Regions from separate parts of the Desulfofundulus sp. JL263-se genome, predicted to be linked through region 1. Evidence: riboswitches for the same ligand, from Rfam matches in the RefSeq annotation. Region 1 holds a riboswitch; each other region holds the start of a gene.
What was found. A riboswitch is a leader RNA that binds a small molecule or an ion and turns the genes downstream of it on or off. The one in region 1 is predicted to bind cyclic di-GMP.

Region 1 (5,340 bases):
TCAACAACCGGCAGTCCCCCTATATCATGCCTCTGCATATATTTTGCGGCCTGCAAAACACTTTCTCCGGGGCCAATTGTAAACACTGGAGTTGTCATGATATCTTTTACACGAAACATCTACAGATCAACTTCCTTTGAAACGGAAACTGTAACACTTATTTTTGCTTTAATCAAAGATTCTTCACTGGTTAATTTGTTAGCTTCTTCAAGTATGAAATCGAGCAATATATCCCGTGATATCCAGTTAAAAAGAATGCTTTTGACAACTACGGCTTCTACAGGGCTGTCCTGGACTGGTATTATCTCATACTGCCCGGGAGCGAGGGCATCCACCATCCTTCGCACCGCCTCGGGACCTATGGGTGCACGCCTGCCAATTAACAACACATCCTGCATTGGAGGAAGGTCAAATTCGGAAAAATGGACTTCCAGCTCAGCTTTCCTTCTGCCGGAACCTACTTTCTTCTTATCCACCATAAAAACCTCTTTTCAACCTATGCCACGGAGAAGAATATCAATATCTAAATATTCACCAAAATTCCGCACATTGTAACGGTTTTTCAAAAAATCCAGTATAAATGTTTCAAATGCTTCCACCAAATACGGTGCAAACTGGGTACCTTTATTTGCGTTCAATTCTTGCAGGGCACCGGTTAACGTTCTTGTTTCCTGGTAGGGGCGAGAACTGGTCATGGCATCAAATGCGTCTGTTATGGTTACAATACGAGCTAGTTCCGGTATTTCTTCCCCGGACAGGCCTTCATAACCCTTTCCGTCCCAGCGCTCATGGTGATAAAGAATTATGGGCAGGTACCTGCGGGCATTTTTAAACTGGCTGATCATTTTAGCACCTAAAACCGTATGTTGTTTAATAACCGCAAATTCTTTTCCTGTTAGCCTGCCGGGTTTATTTAAAATACCTTCATCAATGCAGCTTTTACCGATGTCATGGAGCAAAGCACCAACGGCCAGTGTTTTTATTTGCTCGGAAGTATGGCCGAGATATTCGGCCAATTTTATGGATAAATAACACACGTTGCGAGAATGTTCGAGCAAATCTTCGGAAAACCCTTTTAAAATGGTTTTGACAAGTTCCGGATTGAAGTGCAATTTTTTTACCCCCACGGTAACACAAGGCATATTCATCGAGGCAGGGGGGAATACATACTATAGTTAAAAATAACACTGTTTCTCCCGCAGCCTGGCGATCATGGTGCTTGTACGCACTTTAGACCCATGGCTTTGCGCCCTACTCTTTCGATGTAGTTTGCCTTTGTGAAACAGATATTTTGAACTACAGGAATTATTATACAACTACCGGGCGACAAATTTCAATAAAACTAAACCGGCAGTGTAATTAATTGGTCTTTTTGTTCCAAAATCTTGGAAAATTTGCGGAGATTTACATGAGGAAATTCCATGCTGAAAAAAATTATTGGTGAAAATATACGCCGCCTCAGGCGACAACAGGGATTAACTCAAAAAAAAGCGGCACTCCGTGCCGGCTTTACCCCCTCCTATTGGGGATATCTTGAACGTGGACAAAAAAACCCGTCCGTGGAACTTATCGAAAAAGTTGCAGATACCCTCGATGTTGAGCCATACCTGTTATTCGTTGATTCACCGGACAAAAAACTGCCTGCCGAACTAATGCAATTACTTTACAGAATAAGCAGTATGGGATCCCAGCATATTGAATTTGTTACCACGGTCTTAAAAGCTTACGTAAAAACACTCAAAGAATAGCGAAAAACCGTAACCGGCAGTTTACCGCCCGGTCCGCCGGAAAAAATTATAAACCGCCTCGGCAGCCCGGCAATTCATGCCGGGAACCGCAGCCAGTTCTTTTATACTGGCCTTTTTAATTTCCTCTATGGTACCAAAGGCTTTCAACAATTCCCGGCGCCTTTTGGGCCCTATACCCTCCACCTCGTCCAGAAGGGAGCGCAAGGTCTTTTTATCTCGCACTTTGCGGTGATAAGTCACGGCAAAGCGGTGAGCTTCGTCCCGCAGCCGCTGCAGCAGGTGCAGGGCCCTTGAGCCCCCCGGCAACCTCACCGGTTCCGGTTTTCCCGGTATAAAAATTAATTCCTCCCCTTTAGCCAGCCCGAAAGCGGGAATGTAATCATAGCCTGTCTCCTGCATGGCAGATATTGCGGCTGAAAGCTGCCCCTTACCGCCGTCCACCAGCACCATCTGGGGCAGGCGGTAAAATTTTGCTTCTTTGGTGGATAATTGACCGGTGTTAATCAATTCCTTTTCCTCTTTGGCCCTGGTAAAACGGCGTTTTATAACTTCTCGCATAGCCGCGTAATCATCGGCCCCTTCTACGGTTTTTATCTTAAACTTGCGGTACTGGCCCCTGGCCGGCCTGCCTCCCTCGAAAACAACCATGGAGGCAACGGCGCTGGTCCCCTGGATGTTGGAAATATCGTAACACTCCAGCCGCTCCGGAAATTCTTCCAGCTCCAGGGTCCCGGCCAATTCCTCCAGCGCCTCCCTCGTATCCTCCCGGCGAACAAGCCGGCCGGCCTCTTCTTCCTGCAGCACCAGCAGGGCATTTTTTCCAGCCATTTCCACCAGTTTCCTTTTCTCTCCCCGGCGGGGAACCCTTATATACACCTTACCGCCCCGGCGCTCCGAAAGCCACCGGGAGAGCAGATCTATTTCTTCTTCCAGCAACTCCTCCACCAGTATTTCCCGGGGAATAAATTCCGCCCGGTGGTAATATTGCTTGAGAAAAGAAGTAAGAATTTCAGCCCGCTCCAGGTGTTCCGTTCCGTCCAGAATAAAGTGGTCCCGCCCGATGAGCTTTCCCCCCCGGATAAAAAACACCATAACGCATACCGCCGACGTGCCCCGTCCCATGGCCACCACATCCTGGTCCTCCTGCCCCGAGGAAAGTACCTTTTGCTTTTCCACCACTTCCTCAACCGCCCGCAGCTGGTCCCTTATCTCCGCTGCCTTTTCAAACTCCAGGTTTTCCGCAGCCTTTTCCATGCGGGCCTTCAGGTTTTTAATTACTTCTTCCTGCCGGCCTTCCAAAAACAGTACCACCTGGTTAATCATTTCCCGGTATTCATCTTTATCCACCAGGCCGGAGCAGGGTCCCAGGCAGCGCTTTATATGGTAATTCAGGCACGGCCGGCCCTTGGGGGCCGGATTTTTCTGCTTGCAGGAGCGGAAAGGGAAAAGTTTTTTCAAAAGGCGCAGGGTTTCGTGCACCGCGCTCACCCTGGTATAGGGGCCGAAGTAACGGGCCCCGTCCTTTAAAAGTCGCCTGGTTATAAAAACCCGGGGAAATTCCTCGTTAAGGGTGACTTTCAAGAAAGGATAGCTCTTGTCATCCCGCAGGTAAACATTGTAGCGGGGGCGGTATTCCTTAATCAAGTTGGATTCCAGGATTAACGCCTCCACCTCGGTATCGGTGACTATATAGTCCAGGTCCGCCGCCCTATTCATCATGGCCCGCACCTTGGGGATTTTTCCCGCTTCCTTGCGAAAGTAGCTGCGCACCCTGTTTTTCAGGGAAACGGCTTTGCCGACATAGATGACTTCCCCGTTTTTGTCCTTGAATAAATAAACGCCGGGCTTTTCCGGCAGGTAAGACAGTTTATCCTGTAACGTCACTTTATCACCCCCTTGAGGTGGTCCAACCCCGCCCCTGTGTCCCCCATTCCTCCAATGGTATCATCAGATAATGCTACCTTTAAAGAAAATTGGGCCTGCCCGGATTTGAGAACCTTCTTAAGATATTGGCCCGTATAGGAAGACGGGGTGGCAGCTACTTCTTCGGGAGTGCCGGCGACCACCACGGTTCCACCCCTGTCTCCCCCTTCAGGGCCTAAATCTATAACATAATCGGCTGTTTTAATAACGTCCAGGTTGTGCTCGATAACCACCACCGTGTCCCCGGCGTCAACCAAGCGGTGCAGCACGTTCAGCAGGCGGTGAATGTCGGCTGTGTGCAGCCCGGTGGTAGGCTCGTCCAGGATGTAAAAAGTCCTGCCGTTGGAGCGCCTTGACAGCTCGGTGGCCAATTTCACCCGCTGGGCCTCGCCCCCGGAAAGTTCCGGGGCTGGCTGGCCCAGCCGGATATATCCCAGGCCCACGTCCTGCAGGGTTTTCAACCTGCGGTGAATCTTGGGTATGTGCTTGAAGAATTCCACCGCCTGGTTTACAGTCATGTCCAGCACGTCGGCAATATTTTTGCCCTTGTAGGTTACCTCCAGGGTTTCCCGGTTATACCGGCGCCCCTTGCAGACCTCACAGGGGACGTAAACGTCAGGCAAAAAGTGCATTTCTATTTTTATAATGCCGTCCCCTCGGCAGGCCTCGCACCGCCCGCCCTTGACATTAAAGCTGAAGCGCCCGGGCTTGTAGCCCCGCACCCGGGACTCGGGAGTTTGGGCAAATAATTCCCGGATATCGTTAAAGACCCCGGTATAGGTGGCCGGGTTGGACCGCGGGGTGCGGCCGATGGGTGACTGGTCCACCTCGATGACTTTGTCCAGGTGCTCCAAGCCCCGGATTTCCCTGCACTCTCCTGGCTTTACCTTAGCCCCGTGCAGTTCCTGGACCAGCTTCTTGTATAAAACTTCGTTCACCAGGGTGCTCTTGCCGGATCCCGAAACCCCGGTTACACAAATAAAAGTTCCCAGGGGAAAATAAACGTCTATTTCCTTTAAATTATGGGCTTTAGCCCCGATTACTTCAATTCCCTTACCGTTTCCCGGCCTGCGCGCCGGCGGCACGGGAATAAATTTCTTCCCGCTAAGGTACTGTCCGGTCAGGGACCTGGGCTCGGCCATAATATCCTCCACCGTACCCTGGGCCACCACCCGGCCTCCCTCCACCCCGGCCCCCGGACCGATATCCACAATGTGATCGGCCATGCGAATGGTATCCTCGTCGTGCTCCACCACGATTAAAGTGTTTCCCACATCCCGCAGGTGCAATAATGTTTTCAGAAGCCGGTGATTGTCCCGCTGGTGCAGGCCGATACTGGGCTCATCCAGGATATACAGCACACCCGTAAGGCCGCTCCCTATTTGGGTGGCCAGGCGAATGCGCTGGGCCTCCCCTCCGGAAAGGGTTCCCGCCGCCCGGTCCAGGGTGAGGTAATCCAGGCCCACATTCACCAGGAAACCCAACCGCTCTTGTATTTCCTTGAGCACCTGGCGGCCTATAATTCTTTCCCGCCGGGTAAGCTCCAGGTTTTCCAAAAACTTACTGGCCTCCGACACCGGCATAGCGGTCACTTCGTTAATGGCCTTACCGCCCACCTTGACCGACAGGGCCTCGGGCCTCAGCCGGGCCCCCTTACAGGCCGGGCAGG
Region 2 (5,340 bases), 1.5 Mb from region 1:
AAGGAAACGTCACCCGCTGTGAAGCATTATATCTATCATGAGTTCGTGGTTTCGACCTCACCGCTGCCCTCATAACCATTTAATTCTATTACCGGAGCTACTCTAGTTCTAGAGTTGTCCACCTTAAATTTGGCTACAGTATTTTGCAGCTTACCGGCAATGTTGGCCAGCTCCTGGGCCGCACTGGATACCTGCTGGATGGTAGACGTAATCTGTTCATGAGACGCCGAAAGCTGCTGTGTGCCTTCAGCAGCCTGCCTGGAGCCGGCAGCCAGATCCTTGATCACAGCCGTGTTCCTTTCCACCGCCTTAATAATCTGCTCCAGGGCGGCACCGGCGTTATTGGCCACTTGAACTCCTTCGTCTACTTCCGCCACGCTGTTGTCAATGGCCGTTACGGCTTCCTTAACCCCAACCTGTATTTTTTCAATCAAGCCCGTTATTTCGCTTGCTGCTTCGGCAGACTGCTCGGCCAGTTTTCGAACTTCTTCAGCCACCACGGCAAATCCTCTGCCGTGTTCCCCGGCCCGGGCCGCCTCGATGGCAGCGTTTAAAGCCAAAAGATTGGTCTGGTCCGCTATATTGGTAATGGTATTGATAATTTGCCCGATTTGGTTAGACTGCTCCCCGAGATTCTTGATGGCCGCGGCAACGGTCTGGGATGACTGGGAAATGGAATTAATTTTTTCCACGGTTTCCTGCACGGCCCGGTTGCCTTCCTCCGCCACTTGCCGTACCTGCTCGGATTCTTCAGCTGCGGCTTCTGCACTTTCCGCCCCCTGGCTGGAGGTGGCCGCAACTTCGTTGGTGGTGCTGGCCACTTCTTCCACGGCAGCGCTCACTTCTTCGCTGGAGGAGGCCAGTTCCTGGCTGTAAGAAGCCAGTTTATCGGAATTATCTTGAATATCGGCAATCATGGTTTTTAGATTATCCACCATTTTCTGAAATGCTCCTGCCAGAAAACCGATTTCGTCCTTACTCTTGCCGGTCACGTCTACCTTCTTTGTTAAGTCTCCCCGGGCAACGGCTTCAGCTGTTTGACTCAGCTTTATTATGGGTTTGGATATGTAGTTGGCAATGAGCAGGGCGATGCCTAGCATGATAAGCATGGCAATTAGGGTTACCGAAAGGTTAGCATTACGGATAGTTCCCAGGGGTGCCAGTACGTCTGCTATGTCTGCTGTCTGAGCAATAGACCAACCGGTTGTTTCCACCCGGGCAAAGGCCAGCATTTTTTCGCTACCCTGATAGGCATAAGTCCCGTAACCCTTTTTTTCCTCAGTCATGCGACGAACCAATTCCGTTAAGCGGCTGTCACCGGCACTGGCGAGTTTTTTATTACCCACCCATTTGTTATCGGGATGAACAATGGTAGTCATGTCCGAGTTTTGTATGAATCCGTACCCGTACCCGCTTATCTTCATTTCTTTAACCAGTTCTTGCAAGTAGCCCAATGCAACACAAACACCCACTAATCCACTTGGTGTTGTTTCATTCCCCTTATATGTTGGGGCTACCACTACGATAATATCGTTACCCGTGGCTTTACTTACTATAGGATCAGAGACAACAGGTTTGCCTGTTTCCATAAGTTCCTTAAAATAGTCTCTGTCTGCAATATTGAAAGTTGTGTCGTTTGTCCCTGCGCTGTCACCATTCCTGTCGGAGGCATAAAGTAATTCAAATTCATTATGCTTTTTCTGCACACGTTTTAAAAGCGGCAGGTATTGTTCCGGATCACCACTCTTGACAGCTTCAGTTTCAGCCAAATCTTCAACTTCTTTTATGATACCTTCCAGCCACTTGTCCACAATTTGGGCATTATACTCGGCATTATTGGCCGCCGCTTTCGATAATTCTTCTTTAAGAATATTTGACGCTTTCCCGTAATTCAGGTAGGAAACGGCCCCCAATGCCACAACTGTGGTAACGACAATTATAAGCATTAATTTTAACCTTAGACTATTCAAAAAGCACCATCCTTTCAATAGGTTGTAAACTATATAAATTAATCCAGTATCTTATCCGGGGCTAAAAGTAAAATTATATTATCTTGCTGGTGGATAATGCCATCAATAAACTGGTACCCGGTATTCATTGATTCCGGCTCTTCTAATTCATTTTCGGAGTACTGGGTTACCGAAAAAACATTATCAACAATTAAACCAATTTTTACTTTATCCTTTTCTAAGACTATAATTCGAGAATCCTTATCTAACTCGCTCTCCTCCAGACCAAGGCGTAAACTTAAGCTCATAACAGGAATAACCGAACCCCTGAGGTTTATTATCCCTTTGTAATAATGTTCCATATTTGGAACTCTGGTTACTTCCATTACCCGAATAATTTCTGATACATTACTTACGGGCAACGCGTATTGCTGATTATTTAACCCGAAAACAACTATCTGGTTGTTTGCAGTCAAGCAACTTCCCTCCCAAAATACTAAGGTAACATTCCGTATAAGTTTCTTGTTACATTTTTTTACAAAAGATTGAATTTGCCGTAGACACTAAAAACCTCCACCTCCTTTCAGAAAGTCAAAAGTAACGAAAAAAGCGGCCATACTGCTCGTGACCGCTTAAAACTAACCTTTAAAAATTATTTAAGCAGCCTGGCAGCCATAGCTTAAAAGCCTTAGGCCCACAGCTTTGCGTCCCGGCCTTTCAACCGGTTTGCCCGGTTTTTAATTCTATAATTTACCTTTCCTCTTTTACCCTAAAGATACTATATTCTACATATCTTGTCCTGCACAGATTTAAAATTCAAAATTTTCTGACTAAATCCAAATTTATTATAATCCCGCGTTTCAAGAATTGTAAAACGTCCGTCGCAACCACATGCTATTCCAGGCTGTTCTCCAACAACCAGTTATATTCTTCTATCACCTTTTGCGTCAAGGAACCGGGCCTGCCATTACCAATTTTACGCCCGCCAACATTAACCAGCGGCATAACGCCCATCAATGAATTGGTTAAAAAGGCTTCCTCCGCCTTTTCCAGCTCTTCCGGCAGTACCGGGCGCTCCTCTACCCCGATACCTATTTGACAGGCCAGCTCCACCACTACGCCTCTGACCGTTCCCGGAAGCAAGCCTGAATCAACATGGGGCGTCACCAGCTTTCCATTGAACACCAGAAAAAGATTGCTCACCGTCCCTTCGCACAGGCAGCCGGCATTATTCAAGAATAATCCTTCATCCCACCCCCGCCGGGCCGCCTCCCGGCGTCCCAGGATGTTTTCCAGGTAATTAAGGGTTTTTAAGCGAACTAAGGGAGACCTTTCATTGCGCCGGGTCTTTAAAAAGCCTGCCTTGAAACCTTCCCGGTAAAATTTTTCCTGGTAGGGCTCGCCGGGGCGCACCGTAACAATAACGTTTCCCCCTCCCTCGCCTGCGAATTCGCCCGGCAGCGGCCCTGCCGTAACGGTGAGGCGCAAACTGCCGTTTTCCAGCCGGTTGGCTTCAATGGTATCCTCGAGCATGGCCGCCAATCTCTTTTTGCCGCCGGCAATTTGCAAGCCTATTTCTGCTGCGGAATTTACCAGCCTGTCCAGGTGTTTATCCAGGAAAACCGGCTGCCCGCCCAGCACGCGCATGGTTTCAAAAAGCCCGTACCCGTACAAAAAGCCCCGGTCTGTAACCGAAATCACTGCATTCTCGCGGCTTACAATCTCACCGTTAACACAGATATACTTTCCCACTTTTTTTTACCCCCCTCATTGCGGCCTGTCCAGGCCAAGGGCCCTCATCATGGCCCTGGCCTTGTCCAGGGTTTCTTCATATTCGGCAGCAGGATCCGAGTCGGCGGTAATCCCGCCCCCTACTTGAAAGTAAAGCTTGTTCTCTTTAATAATAATAGTGCGAATAACTATGTTTAAGTCGGCGCAGCCGTCAAAACCTATATAACCTATGGACCCGGTATATATTCCCCTGCGCACCGGCTCCAGTTCCTCGATTATTTCCATGGCCCGTATCTTGGGGGCACCGGTTATGGAGCCTCCCGGAAAAGCTGCTTTCAACAAGTCCACCACGTCCTTGTCTTCCGGCAGCTCTCCTCCCACCGTTGAAACCAGGTGAAATACCGTAGCGTATTCCTCCAGGCGCACCAATTCCGGAACCCGCACCGAGCCCACCCGGCACACCCGCCCCAGGTCGTTGCGCTCCAGGTCGACTATCATCATTAATTCGGCCCTGTCTTTTTCACTGTGCCAAAGTTCCTCCCTTAACATTTTATCCTGCTCCGGAGTTTTACCCCGGGGCCTGGTACCCTTGATGGGCCGGGTTTCCACTTTACCGCCTTCTACTTTTAAGAACCGTTCCGGGGAAGCACATACTACCTTGAACTGGCCGAAATTTAGATATGCCGCAAAGGGGGCCGGGTTGATTTCCCGTAATTTGCAATAAAGTACCCACGGATCGCCTTGAAAGCCCACTGAAAAGCGCTGGGACAGGTTGGCCTGGAAAATGTCCCCGGCGTAAATATAATCAATTACTTTCTGAACAGCCTGCATGTATTCTTCCCTGGTGAAGTGGCCTTCCAGGATTCCGTGATCCAGGTTCCCCATATAGTTTTCCGCCCGGCGGGCTAATAATGCCTCCATCTCATCCAGCCGGGCCCGGGCCCTGGCCACTGCCCGCTCTCCCCTCTCGGGAAGGCCGCTGGAAATAAGATGCACTGCCCCCTGCCGGTGGTCGATTACGGCAATAACATCATAAAACCCCAGGCAGCAATCGGGTGTTTTCAGGTCATCCTCGGCCCGCGCAGGTAATTTTTCCAGGTACCGGCCGAGGTCATAGCTAAAATAACCTACAGCCCCCCCGTTAAAGGGAAAGCCGGTATTGGCGGGCGGCATGGCAAGCTCCTTCATCAGGCGCTGCAGCTCATCTAAGGGCCGGCCCCTGTATTGGCTCATTTTCCCGTCACGCATCACCCTGACCAGGCCGTCCTTGGCCTCAAATACTATAAAGGGAAGTGCGCCGATGAAAGAGTGGTAGCCCAGGCCGCGCACTTCCATCCCGGTATCCAGCAAAAAACTATGGGGCAAATTCCTTAAGGCGCTGTACAGCAAAGGCCCGTCGGCCTTCAGGTCAACTTGCCTTACCAGGGGTAATGTTTCCAACCCACTCACCTCCGCGTAAAGAAAGAAAATTGGCCAGCAGCTTTTTCCCCTCCCCGGTCAATATGGATTCCGGGTGAAATTGAACGCCCTCCACGGTAAAGCACCGGTGCCTTATACCCATCAATTCCCCGTCACCGGTGAATGATGTCGGCTGGAGGATATCCGGCAATCTCTCTTTATCCACCACCAGGGAATGATAGCGGGCAGCCAATAAGGGAGT
Region 3 (5,340 bases), 510 kb from region 1:
ACAGCCCACCGGCGGCTAAAGCGCTCCTCGGGGCGGCGGCGGAATGGCTCAGGGAAAACGGCAAGCAGGTTATGATTGGCCCGGCCACGCTGAATACCAACGAGCAGGTGGGGTTATTAATAAAAGGCTTTGACCGCGAACTCCAGAGGGAAATACCTTATAATCCCCCTTACTACCAGAATTTAATAGAAGAAGCGGGGCTTACCAAAATTCACGATTTGGAATGTTTTAACTGGGAACTCCCCGAATCCCTCCCCGAAAGGCTGGAGCGGGCTAAAAAGCCGCCGGGTGTTGTTATCCGTTCCGTGAATTACAGGGCACTTTTCAGGGAAGCAAAACTGTTGCAAGAAATATTTAATAAAGCCTTCTCCAAGATGTGGGGTTTTATTCCAATGACTTTCAATGATGTCCGGGGATTTTTAAAGAACGCGTCTTCTTACGTCCCACCCGATTTATTCATTATTATGGAGGTAGAAGGGAAGCCGGCCGGCATGCTTTTTTCCATTCCTTACAAAAAACCACGCAAGGATGGCAGCGGGGGGAAAATAAGGCTGGCTATCGGGGGGGTAGTGCCTCAATTTCAACACAGGGGTCTTCACTGGCTTGTGTTGAAGGAGTTTTATAAACGGTGCAAAAAATTGGGCTTTACCGGAGGGGAGGCGTCCCAGGTGGCTGAAAGCAACAGTGCTGTAAAAAGAAGAATTATCAAGCCGGTGTTCGGGGGGGAAATTATCAAGCTTTACCGGGTTTACAAGCAGGACCTTAACTAAATTAATTCCCAAAATTTTGTTTAAATTTTTCAAGACAAGTAACATTTTGTAATACGGGTGCATATTTTTAGTACTGTCAAAAGACAAAAACAAGGAAAGGAGGAATATAAATGGCATTTGGCGGAGCATTTCCGAATTTTGACGGAGCGTTCATTCTCTTCTTGATCCTGATTCTACTGGTGTTCGGCATGTTTCCCTTCTTCTATCCTGTTGCCAGCAAGTAGCCTGCTAATTAAACAATTAAAATATTAAGGAGGTTATTTAATATGCCGTACCCTTATTTTGACGGTGCCTTCATTCTCTTCCTGGTCTTGATTTTACTGGTATTCGGTATGCTTCCCTTCTGCTTTCCCGTTGTTGATAAATAGCTCCAATTAGACAGTTAAAAAGTTAAGGAGGTTTTTTATATGGGTTATGGCGGGGCATTCCCCAACTTTGACGGGGCGTTCATTCTTTTCTTGATCTTGATTCTGCTGGTATTCGGTATGCTTCCCTTCTGCTTCCCTGTTGCCAGTAAATAACACTAAAATTATAAATTAGCCAGCATTTCCATGGGATAAGGATAGAAACCCATTCCTTATAAGGTTTTGGGTTTCTATTTTTTTTACTCCCGATATGATATAAAAAGTGAGACGCCCCGTAAAAGGGGCGTTCCGCGGAATGAGACATAATTATTCTTTTTCCGCTTCTTGCTGCTCAACCCCTAAGATGGGGAAAAAGAACCAGGGGAAAAGAAACAGCCAGGGGAGAATAAAAAGCCAGGGGAAGAAGGGGAATCCCATGGTTTTGGCAGGCTTGCTGCCGGGTCTTCCTACAGGTCCGGAACCGTAACCCATAGATAAAATACCTCCTTAAATATTAAGTTTTTATTACTGGTTTTACAATATTCGGCTGTGAAGGAAAAGGTTACATTAAGCAATAAAAAATTTTTTGAAAAATTAAAATATCCGGGAACAAAATATCCCGGATATTTTTAGCAATCACCGTTCACATTACGGGATTTTTCTCTGTTTTCTTTATAACTTATATTACATTTGAGTTCTTTCCCCGGCTTGGGCCGCTTCTCAACTCCGGACCCGGGGGGCGGCGAATCGTTTCCCTGTTTCTTTACGCCCTGCGGCGGGATTCTCCCGCCGTAATTGGCCCCGATATTCAGCATCCCGCTCAATTCTTTTATTCCCATGGCGCCGATATTGTTGTTTAATTCTACTTTATCAACCTCAATTTTTTCCACGTAGAGCTGTTCTATTACCAGGGGGCATTCAGGCTTTTTTCGTTCCAAATCCCGTACTTTTTCTTCCAGCCTGCGCAACCTTTTCTCGATATTTCTGCGATCACCGCAAACTTTTTGTGCTAAATGCCCCAGTAAGCTTTTAAGTTTTTTGATCGTGCCACAGGACATAATTATCCCTACATTTATTTTTTATTCTATTTTTATGTTCTGCGCGGCAGCGCGTGGATCGCGGCGTAAGCGCACTTCAAGCAGCCCGTTGTTGAATTTTGCCGAAACCCCTTCCCCGCTTACAATTTCCGGCAGCTGAATTGTCCGCTCAAAGGGCCCGTAAAACCTCTCGGCAGTTATACTGGTATGGTTTGGATAGGGGGGCCGGACAACTCCCTTTATTCGCAGGCGGTCTCCTAAAACAGTAAGTTTTATGTCATCTTTATTTAATCCCGGTATTTCTATTAAGACAATAATTTCTGTTTGGTTTTTAAAAACATCGGCTCGCGGGAAATTTGATTCTGTCGCGAGCATTTTCCAAAAACCGGACAAAAATTCATTGTTAAATATCTCCGACCAGAAATCTTTACCGTACATTTTTTGGGCAAATTCCTGCCAGCGCAGTAATTTATCCATATCCAATTAACTCACTCTCCATCAGCGGGAGGGGCTCGCAAACATTGACCGGGCCTTTTGGAAACTGTCATACATGGCGTCAATGCCTTCCCGCATGGCGGCCAGAGTGCGATAGGTTTGCTCTGAAAAATCTTTTAAAAATCGCAGCTTTGCACCGGCCTGGCTGTCAGTACTGAGTGTGAGCAGAATGAGAATTAAAAATAATGTGAAGGGGTTGATATTATTGGGCAATTACCCACCCTCCTTCCACCGCAATGAATTTTCTACTTATTGTATGCGGCGGCAGGAAAAAGGTGAAAGGCGTTCTACTTAGTTGATTTATGATTATATTTATCGAAGTTTTGTACAAAGAACTTTATAATTTTTATAATATTATGGTATTATTACTAATATAGTTTTTTTTACTAAAACTTAAAAACCGGGCAAACCGGCCGAAAGGCCGGGGCGCAAAGTCATGGGCCTAAGGCTTTCACGCTATGGCTGCCAGGCTGCTTAAATATTGTGTTTAAGCATAAGGGCCATAGTGTATCTATGGCCCTTATGCTTATGTATCGGGGAAGGAGGGGGTATTTTAAAGGACTGGTCGCGTAGAATTTCATGCAGGGGGAGAGGAGTTTAATTTTCACACTGTTCAAAAAAAGGGGTAGATATCATGTTTAACAGCATTAAGACAAAATTGTCACTGATTTTAATATTGGTTACCGCACTGATTTTAATATCCTTATCCTGGCTGAACTATAACCGGGCGGCCTCCATTTTAAAGGCTGAAATTACTGAAGCCGCCTCCAACGGGGTCCGGCATAATGCCGAAGTGGTCACTAACTGGTTGAAAGGTATTGAAAACGAAGTGGTCACCCTGGCCAATACACCGGCCATAAAGAGCATGGACTGGGAAAGACAATACCCGGTTTTAGAAAAAATTGCCCGGCGCCACTCTGATTATGAAATGTTTGTGGTGTCGGACAGCACCGGCAGTGCCCATACCACTACCGGTGGGGATACAATCTATGACATATCTGACCGGGAATATTTTCAGGAAGTGATGCAAACCGGCAAGATCGTTGTTTCCGACCCTATTATAAGCAAGTCCTCGAAACAAATGGTAGTGGCCATAGCCGCTCCCATTTATCAAGATAACGATAGTTTGTCACCGGTGGGTTTGTTGGCAGTCACGGTTACCCTGGAGTATTTACAGGATCTGGTCAGGGGAATGAACATAGGGGGCCACGGTTATGGTACTATAATTAACAGTGATATGACCATAATTGCCCACCCGGATAAACAGTGGGTGAATAATAAAAAGATATGGGAACAGAGTGATTCCCTGTACGAGCTGGGAAAGAAGGCGGCGGCAGGTGAAGAGGGGTACGGCCGGTATATTTTCCAGGGGGTAAGTAAAGAAGCGGCCTATGCTCCCATAAAAATCGCCAACTGGTCCATATTCCAAACGGCCAATACCGCCGACGTTATGGCGCCCCTGGCCCAAATTAAAAGGATATCAGTACTGTTTACCCTGGGTGCCGTCATAATAATGTTGCTCATTTCTGTTATCATTGCCACTTACATTGCCAGGCCCATAGTTTCTCTCAGCAAAATAGCCGGGGCTGTGGCCCAGGGTGATTTAACTCAGAAGGTCGATACGGGACGCGGCAGGAAGGATGAAATCGGGAACCTGGCCGCAGCATTCCAGGAAATGGTAGAAAACCTGAAATCCATGATTACCAGCGTCAAGAAGAGCTCTGAGAAGCTGGCCTCCCACGGCCAGGAACTGGCTTCCACCAGTGAAGAGGTGAGCGCCACCGTGGAAGAGGTGGCCAGTACCACCAGCGAGGTTGCGGCCACCTCCGGTCAGGGAGCGGAAAATGCGGAAACCGCGGCAGGGGAGTCCGAGCAGGTTCGCCAGGTGGCGGAAGAGGGCAACCGGGCCGTGCAGGAAACGGTGGAAAAAATCAATTCTATCGCCCGCTCGGCACAGACCGTTGCCGCTGCCGTCAAAAACCTGGGAGAACAGTCCACCCAGATCGGGCAGATCATCAGTACCATCACTGACATAGCGGACCAGACGAACCTCCTGGCTTTAAATGCCGCCATCGAGGCGGCCCGGGCCGGGGAACACGGCCGGGGATTCGCCGTTGTGGCCGAGGAAGTTCGCAAGCTGGCGGAGCAATCGGCCGGGGCGGCGAATGAGATTACAGGTTTGATAGAAAAGATACAGGTAGGTGTGGGAGAGGCCGTTACGGCCATTGACCACAGCGTGGCGGAAGTGAACGAAGGGGTGCAGGTGGCCAATAACGCCGGAGCCGCCCTGGAGGAAATTATTAAGGCGGTGGAGAAGAATACGACGATGATAAGAGACGTGGCCGCCGGCGCCAAACAGGTCAGCGAGGGTGTGCAGCAGCTGTCCGCCTCCAGCGAACAGATTACCTCTGCCGTCCAGCAGGTATCCGGCGCGGCTCAGGAATTGGCCAACATTGCCGAAGAGCTGCAAAATACGGTGGAGAAGTTCAAGGTGGACGAGACCGGGCCGGCAGATTCCGAACCTTCAGGGGATGATAAAGAGGAGGCTTAAAAAAATGGCGGAACAAGAGCAGATTGTGGTGTTCGGATTGAATAAACAGAAATATGCCCTGCCGATTCAGCATGTATCGGAAATTATTCGCATGATGGATATCACACCGGTTCCCAATACTGACTATTACTGCAAGGGCATTA
Region 4 (5,340 bases), 210 kb from region 1:
TCCCGCCATTTAATCCCCTTACCATAACGGATGATAATCTTGGCTTTCTGCTAGGACAAAATAACATCTTCCTTCTTAAGGTAAACACCTTCGGACACCCGCAGCCTTCCTTGGAGTATAAGCATGATTACCGCAGCATCCCTGAAAATATCATACTTCTTTGAGATAGCCCGCAATAGCTGCAGCTGTTCCTTCTTTGATAACCATTTCGCTCTCCTTCTAGGCCATGCTGGCAATATCCTCCTTTTAATAGCCCATTTACAAAATACTAAGGGCTACCATTGCTTTATTATAAGTGGCTGGTTTCTTATTACTCATTAAGCAAGCGTTTATACTTGCTAAACTCAACGGGTGTAAGGCAGGAAGGGGAGAAGACTTCTCCCATTGATTTTCATACCAGAGAGAAAATAGACTCACCTGCTGGTCTTTTTGTCGGTGCTAATTAAGTATTGTTCAAATTCCGTTAACCGCTCCGGGGTAACTGTATCCATACCATTATCCCTCTCAAGCTTGTGTATCTATATTTCCAGCAGATTTGGTTTCGCTTATTCCGCGAAATGAAAAATACTCTGTAATTATAGGATTTAAAGCTTTATAAAATGGCAAAAAAGTTCTAATTCTTTGCAGGAAATTTATATAATGTATAGAAATATTGAATTATTAGAATAACTTACCTTATTAAGCAGTATATGCCAACACATTTCAACAATATTTGGCATTATGACACCTAGTACCTTTACACTGCTAAATATATCAAGTTTACTTTCGCCATCTTATTGTATATTCTTGTTAGCTTTATTTTTAAAAACCGGGCAAACCGGTCGAAAGACCGGGACGCAAAGCTATGGGCCTAAGGCTTTGAAAGCTATGGCTGCCAAGCTGCTTAAAGAATGCTTGATTTTTAATCAAAAGCGGCCATAAGCAGCATGGTCGTTTTTTCTGCTTTTAGTGATTACTAAAATAAAATACCTAACCCAACAGGCTCCTTTCCTATAAATGACAGAAAGTTTGTTCTTTCTAAAAAAGATCGAGCAGCTACCCTTGATATGGAGCCCTGCACCCATGTTTATAGGGGCCAGCGCAGAAGCCATCGCTTTGCTTTGCGGCTCCCATCAAATAGAGTAATAGGTTACATATGCCTCAAAAGAGCAACTCATAAATAAATTAGGAAGGTGAGAAAAAAATGTCTGCAGCCCTGTATAGTTTTATATTCGGTAAAATGACAGGCTTAAATATGACTTCTGGGTTAATGTCCTTACCAATGGTCGGAGATACACTTGGCGACTACTGGGTTGGCGATATCTTTGGTGACAAGTCATTCATCGTGCAGGAAAACCTTGATGGCAGTTATGACATAATCGACGCGCTTGGTAGCCAAGGAAGTATAATTGCCGGTTCTCTTCAGCGTAATCATTTCGGTGGATTTGATTTTTATGAGGGAAGCAGCGTTTTGGGACATAAAATTGGCAGTTCACGTCCTAATGTTTTTGGAGGAGAAACTTTTGAAAGTGCAGATGGTGGGATAGAGCTTACATCCATGCCAAATGCCATGGGCGGGCATTCAGTGTTCCAAGACGGTCACCTCGTCTTTTCTTCGGCATCCAATGGGATGGGGGGCGAAACCGTCGTGTCCGAAAGTTCAAACCATGCCGATATCGAATACCCAGAAGTGGATTTCATAAGGGATTTTAGCCCTCTGGGCCACGTAGAAAATATGAGTACAAGTTTAGATTTCTCTGAGGTGCACGACATTCTTGAAGGTCTTGATGCCATAGATGGTGTCAGCAGCGGCCTCGATATTTTCGACTTGTTCTAAATGTTGGGGGGTTAATATGAAAGTAAGCTATGCACAACTTGAAACTTACTTTCGCCAGCCAAAATCGCAGTACCGCGACCTGGAAAATCACTTGAAACAAAAACTGCCTTCCAATATTTTTAATTACCTTGCAAAATATATCCCTGCAAAGGCCAGTGCAGATGTAAAAAAAGCGATAGCACCGATAGAATCAAGGCTTTCAAAGCTTGTTAAGTTAGAGCGAGAGGCTAAACGTGAAGATTGCACTCTTTCCTTTAAAGAGCTCATGGAGACATATTTCCGTGTGGCAAACCCAAAAGAGCTTGCCGAGGAAATAGAGCAGTTATTTGACTTTACACACCTACTAAATGAATATAAGGTACTCCTTGATAGTCTAGCTAAAAACCTCCCGGACAAAAGATTAGCTCAGCGGTACTGCTTTTCGGATAAACTGGCGGGACTCCTGCGGTCTTCGATGGCTATACATTCCAAAGAGCTTGCAAGTAAGCTGAGGGAATTAACAATAAGTATGCATCAATTTGTTGAGACTACCCGGGAAATATCTGCACAAAAGGATGTAAAAAAAGTAGCAACCGTGGCAGGTTCTATCCTTGGGGCCATTGCTATTCCCATTCCCTTTGTTGGAGGGCGAATAGCCAGGGGGATTATTAACGAAGCATTTGGTCATGATAGAAAACTGGTTAATGCAGTAAATAATATAGATAATAGAGAGAAAGAATTCATAAAACAGCTAAAACAATTTCTTAACTTCTATGAAGAAGCCTACAAGCTTACTTTATTGACCTTTTTCGGCGGGCTAGCGGAGAAGCTCACAGAAGACCTCCCGGCCCTTGGGTTGGAGTTCAAAGGTGTAGACCTGGAAAGTAAGCGGTTTTATATAAATCTTGTGCCGAAAGCACAGAATCAAGTCCAAAAATGGTTTGACTATATATCAAATAACATTTCGAAAATGCTTAGTAATAATGAGTTAGAAAAGGCGTCAACTGCTATATCTGAATTGTATGAATATGTAACTAATTTTCATCCAGTTGCTCGGGTAAAAATAAACGGCAGGAGTATAGGATACTTTACAGCAATTTATTATGCTGCTGTACTGGTTAAGTCAGCCGAAAAGGATTGGAACAGCGGCAAGCGTAAAAAAGCGGTAGATAAATACCTCTATATTTTCTCTGACTTGAGCCATGCTCTTGAGTGCAGTGACCTTAAGAGCATATGTTCTCTAACTCTGGAAGATATTGCAGCGAGAATTATAGCTTACGCAGGTACCCCGTCCGTAAAGACAGTAGAGGCTGATTCGCTGTATAAGTCCCTGCTGAACTTCACTGCTACCAAGTACAACGAGCTAAAGGAGGGCAGGGAGGAATTTCCAGGTGAGCAGCTTTCGGACGGTTTTTTAACCCTTATCTGGGTCCTTGCTACCTACCTTAAAGAGAATGGGCGTTTCTGGCCTGAAATCAAATCTATACATACTCTGATTAACCGCTCCAGGGCTGAGGCTTTTAAGGCTGTGGTCCGTAATCGAGAACTAAAACAGCTGCCGGGAGACTTTTACCGACAGGTAAGAAAAGAGGTAATAGCTTCTGTAATCCAAAAACTTATCTGGGTTACGGGTGCAGCAGGTCTTGCCACGGTGATTTATTATCTTATAAAGTAACGGAGTTGATCTCCTATGCTGGAGTTACTGGCGAAAATACTAGCAGTGGGTCTGATTGTGGTGCTGGGCATTCTCCTACTGTCATACGCCTGGCCGATTTTGGTGCTTATCCTGGTGTATTTTATGGTAAAAGCTTTGTGGAGTGCTTTGTAAGAGAGGGGTTTTACCCACGGCTGGTACTCTAACATTTAAGCATTTTCTACTAATATTACATACAGGAAGAAGGGCTTATAAAAAAGGTGGGTTATCCTTTTGCCGGAGGTATGCGAGTGTAAATACAATTTCACACTAAATCTGGTGCTTATCGCAGATGGGATCTCCTAAAGTACCACAAATGGTAGAACAGTGAAGGTTATCCTTAGGGCTAAAAGAAGAAAGAAATTTCTTTGGAGTGTCTATTTAACCATGCCGACTCCTACGACAACATAACTAGTGACCGCCCTTGCCGCAAGGCCATGTCCCATGATGAAACCGTAGCCGAACTTAAGAGGTATGCCGGTATTCAGTTTAACCTATAGTTGGTAATAGAAGTTTATACGGTGCTTGAAAACAGAAGACGGTTAACAGATAAATGGAAGCCTTTTTTATAACATGTGATATTAGCTTTTATAGCAATCCTTTTTCCTTAAGGCTAGTGAAGACGCCATCGCCGATTATAACACGATCCAGCATTCAATACCTAGGATTTCACCGGCCTCAGCTGACCGCCGGGTTACATCAATAATATCCTGACTACTTGGAGTAGGGTCCCCGCTGGGATGATTATGCACTAGAATTACTGCGGCAGCGCTGTTTTTAATCGCAGACTTAAAAAGCTCTCTGGGATGGACGGCTGATGAATTTAGCGTGCCTATCGATATCGTTTCAATTTTAAATATCCGGTTTTTGGTATTTAACAATATAACCCGGAAATGCTCCCTATCCAGAAACCTCATCTCATTCAGTAATAAGTTGTAAGTATATCTTGTGGGGACCGTACATACTTTACTTCTGTATTTATAGTAAAGGCGTAAAGTTAAAGGGCGCCGCTGTTATTAACGGCGCCCTAATGGCTTAACAAATACTGATATTTTCTTTGGATTCGAGCACATTAGAAGCCTTAGTCCTTTTAATAAATTCAGCAAGTTGGCTACGTAATACAGAAAGCCTGACATTTAATAACTTCTCATATTCCAAGGCCCGCCGCTGTATGTCCTGGGCCCGGTTGGCCATGCGCTGTACGGCTTCAATGTTAATGTTCTTGTTAGTTGAACTTAACTGTTCAGCGAGTTCGGCTACCATTTCATCCAGTTCAGCACCAAGTTCCGAATTTACGCGCCGGGCAACCAGTTGTCGCTGTTCTGCGGTATCTACAATAGGTATGAGGTCCATACAGCATTCCTGGGTAGTGGAATAGGGTTTTAGGTCTTGCAGCAACCCCTGTAACCCAAGGAGTGTACCGTGAGCCCTTTTGGGGATGAATTTTCCCTGGGAGCGGGGAATGATTCTCACCGGGTTTGTGGAGCGAATAACCTTGTTGACGATATTACGAATGGTGTCCCGGGTATGGTAGTTTACGTATTCGTTAAAGGTGGTAACAGTTTGTTCCAGTATCTTTTGGTAGTCCAAGTCGGTTAAAAAGCCATTCTTACATTGTATCCCCATGGATTCCTTTTCTCGATTAAAGACCATCTTACCAACAGTAGCATATTCCAAAACTTCATTCCTCGTATCCACGACCTCCCGGACTAACAGCCGAACTATTTCTTTTATATCACTTTTAACTTCTCTCACCATGAGCCTTGCGGTGTACTGCCTGCCCTGCCAGTTAACGATTACGGTTTTTTGTGCTGATGCCGTGGCCCGACGGAAAGCATCACAAGCTCTGATC

Region 2: it holds a riboswitch for cyclic di-GMP, as region 1 does, so the genes downstream of both, ACX4JR_RS06440 (chemotaxis protein CheW) here and ACX4JR_RS14590 (HD-GYP domain-containing protein) in region 1, are expected to answer to the same signal.
Region 3: it holds a riboswitch for cyclic di-GMP, as region 1 does, so the genes downstream of both, ACX4JR_RS01165 (methyl-accepting chemotaxis protein) here and ACX4JR_RS14590 (HD-GYP domain-containing protein) in region 1, are expected to answer to the same signal.
Region 4: it holds a riboswitch for cyclic di-GMP, as region 1 does, so the genes downstream of both, ACX4JR_RS13435 (hypothetical protein) here and ACX4JR_RS14590 (HD-GYP domain-containing protein) in region 1, are expected to answer to the same signal.

The regions. Positions count from the first base shown of each region.
Region 1 covers NZ_CM149993.1:2,808,240-2,813,579, forward strand. The annotation lists gene ACX4JR_RS14580 (GGDEF domain-containing protein) at 1-98, opposite strand, end outside; gene ACX4JR_RS14585 (hypothetical protein) at 120-479, opposite strand; gene ACX4JR_RS14590 (HD-GYP domain-containing protein) at 492-1,112, opposite strand; cyclic di-GMP riboswitch class I at 1,195-1,284, opposite strand; gene ACX4JR_RS14595 (helix-turn-helix domain-containing protein) at 1,422-1,748, shown strand; gene uvrC (excinuclease ABC subunit UvrC) at 1,770-3,632, opposite strand; gene uvrA (excinuclease ABC subunit UvrA) at 3,629-5,340, opposite strand, start outside.
Region 2 covers NZ_CM149993.1:1,262,708-1,268,047, reverse strand. The annotation lists gene ACX4JR_RS06445 (methyl-accepting chemotaxis protein) at 36-1,946, opposite strand; gene ACX4JR_RS06440 (chemotaxis protein CheW) at 2,009-2,425, opposite strand; cyclic di-GMP riboswitch class I at 2,606-2,690, opposite strand; gene ACX4JR_RS06435 (aminotransferase class IV) at 2,844-3,701, opposite strand; gene pabB (aminodeoxychorismate synthase, component I) at 3,717-5,120, opposite strand; gene ACX4JR_RS06425 (anthranilate synthase component II) at 5,089-5,340, opposite strand, start outside.
Region 3 covers NZ_CM149993.1:216,204-221,543, forward strand. The annotation lists gene ACX4JR_RS01140 (hypothetical protein) at 1-770, shown strand, start outside; gene ACX4JR_RS01145 (hypothetical protein) at 1,442-1,606, opposite strand; gene ACX4JR_RS01150 (hypothetical protein) at 1,744-2,172, opposite strand; gene ACX4JR_RS01155 (Hsp20/alpha crystallin family protein) at 2,194-2,628, opposite strand; gene ACX4JR_RS01160 (hypothetical protein) at 2,650-2,859, opposite strand; cyclic di-GMP riboswitch class I at 3,040-3,124, shown strand; gene ACX4JR_RS01165 (methyl-accepting chemotaxis protein) at 3,281-5,197, shown strand; gene ACX4JR_RS01170 (chemotaxis protein CheW) at 5,202-5,340, shown strand, end outside.
Region 4 covers NZ_CM149993.1:2,600,275-2,605,614, reverse strand. The annotation lists gene ACX4JR_RS13440 (hypothetical protein) at 51-236, opposite strand; cyclic di-GMP riboswitch class I at 802-887, shown strand; gene ACX4JR_RS13435 (hypothetical protein) at 1,184-1,816, shown strand; gene ACX4JR_RS13430 (hypothetical protein) at 1,833-3,470, shown strand; gene ACX4JR_RS13425 (hypothetical protein) at 3,486-3,623, shown strand; partial or broken gene radC (RadC family protein) at 4,077-4,449, opposite strand; gene ACX4JR_RS13415 (DUF6744 family protein) at 4,524-5,340, opposite strand, start outside.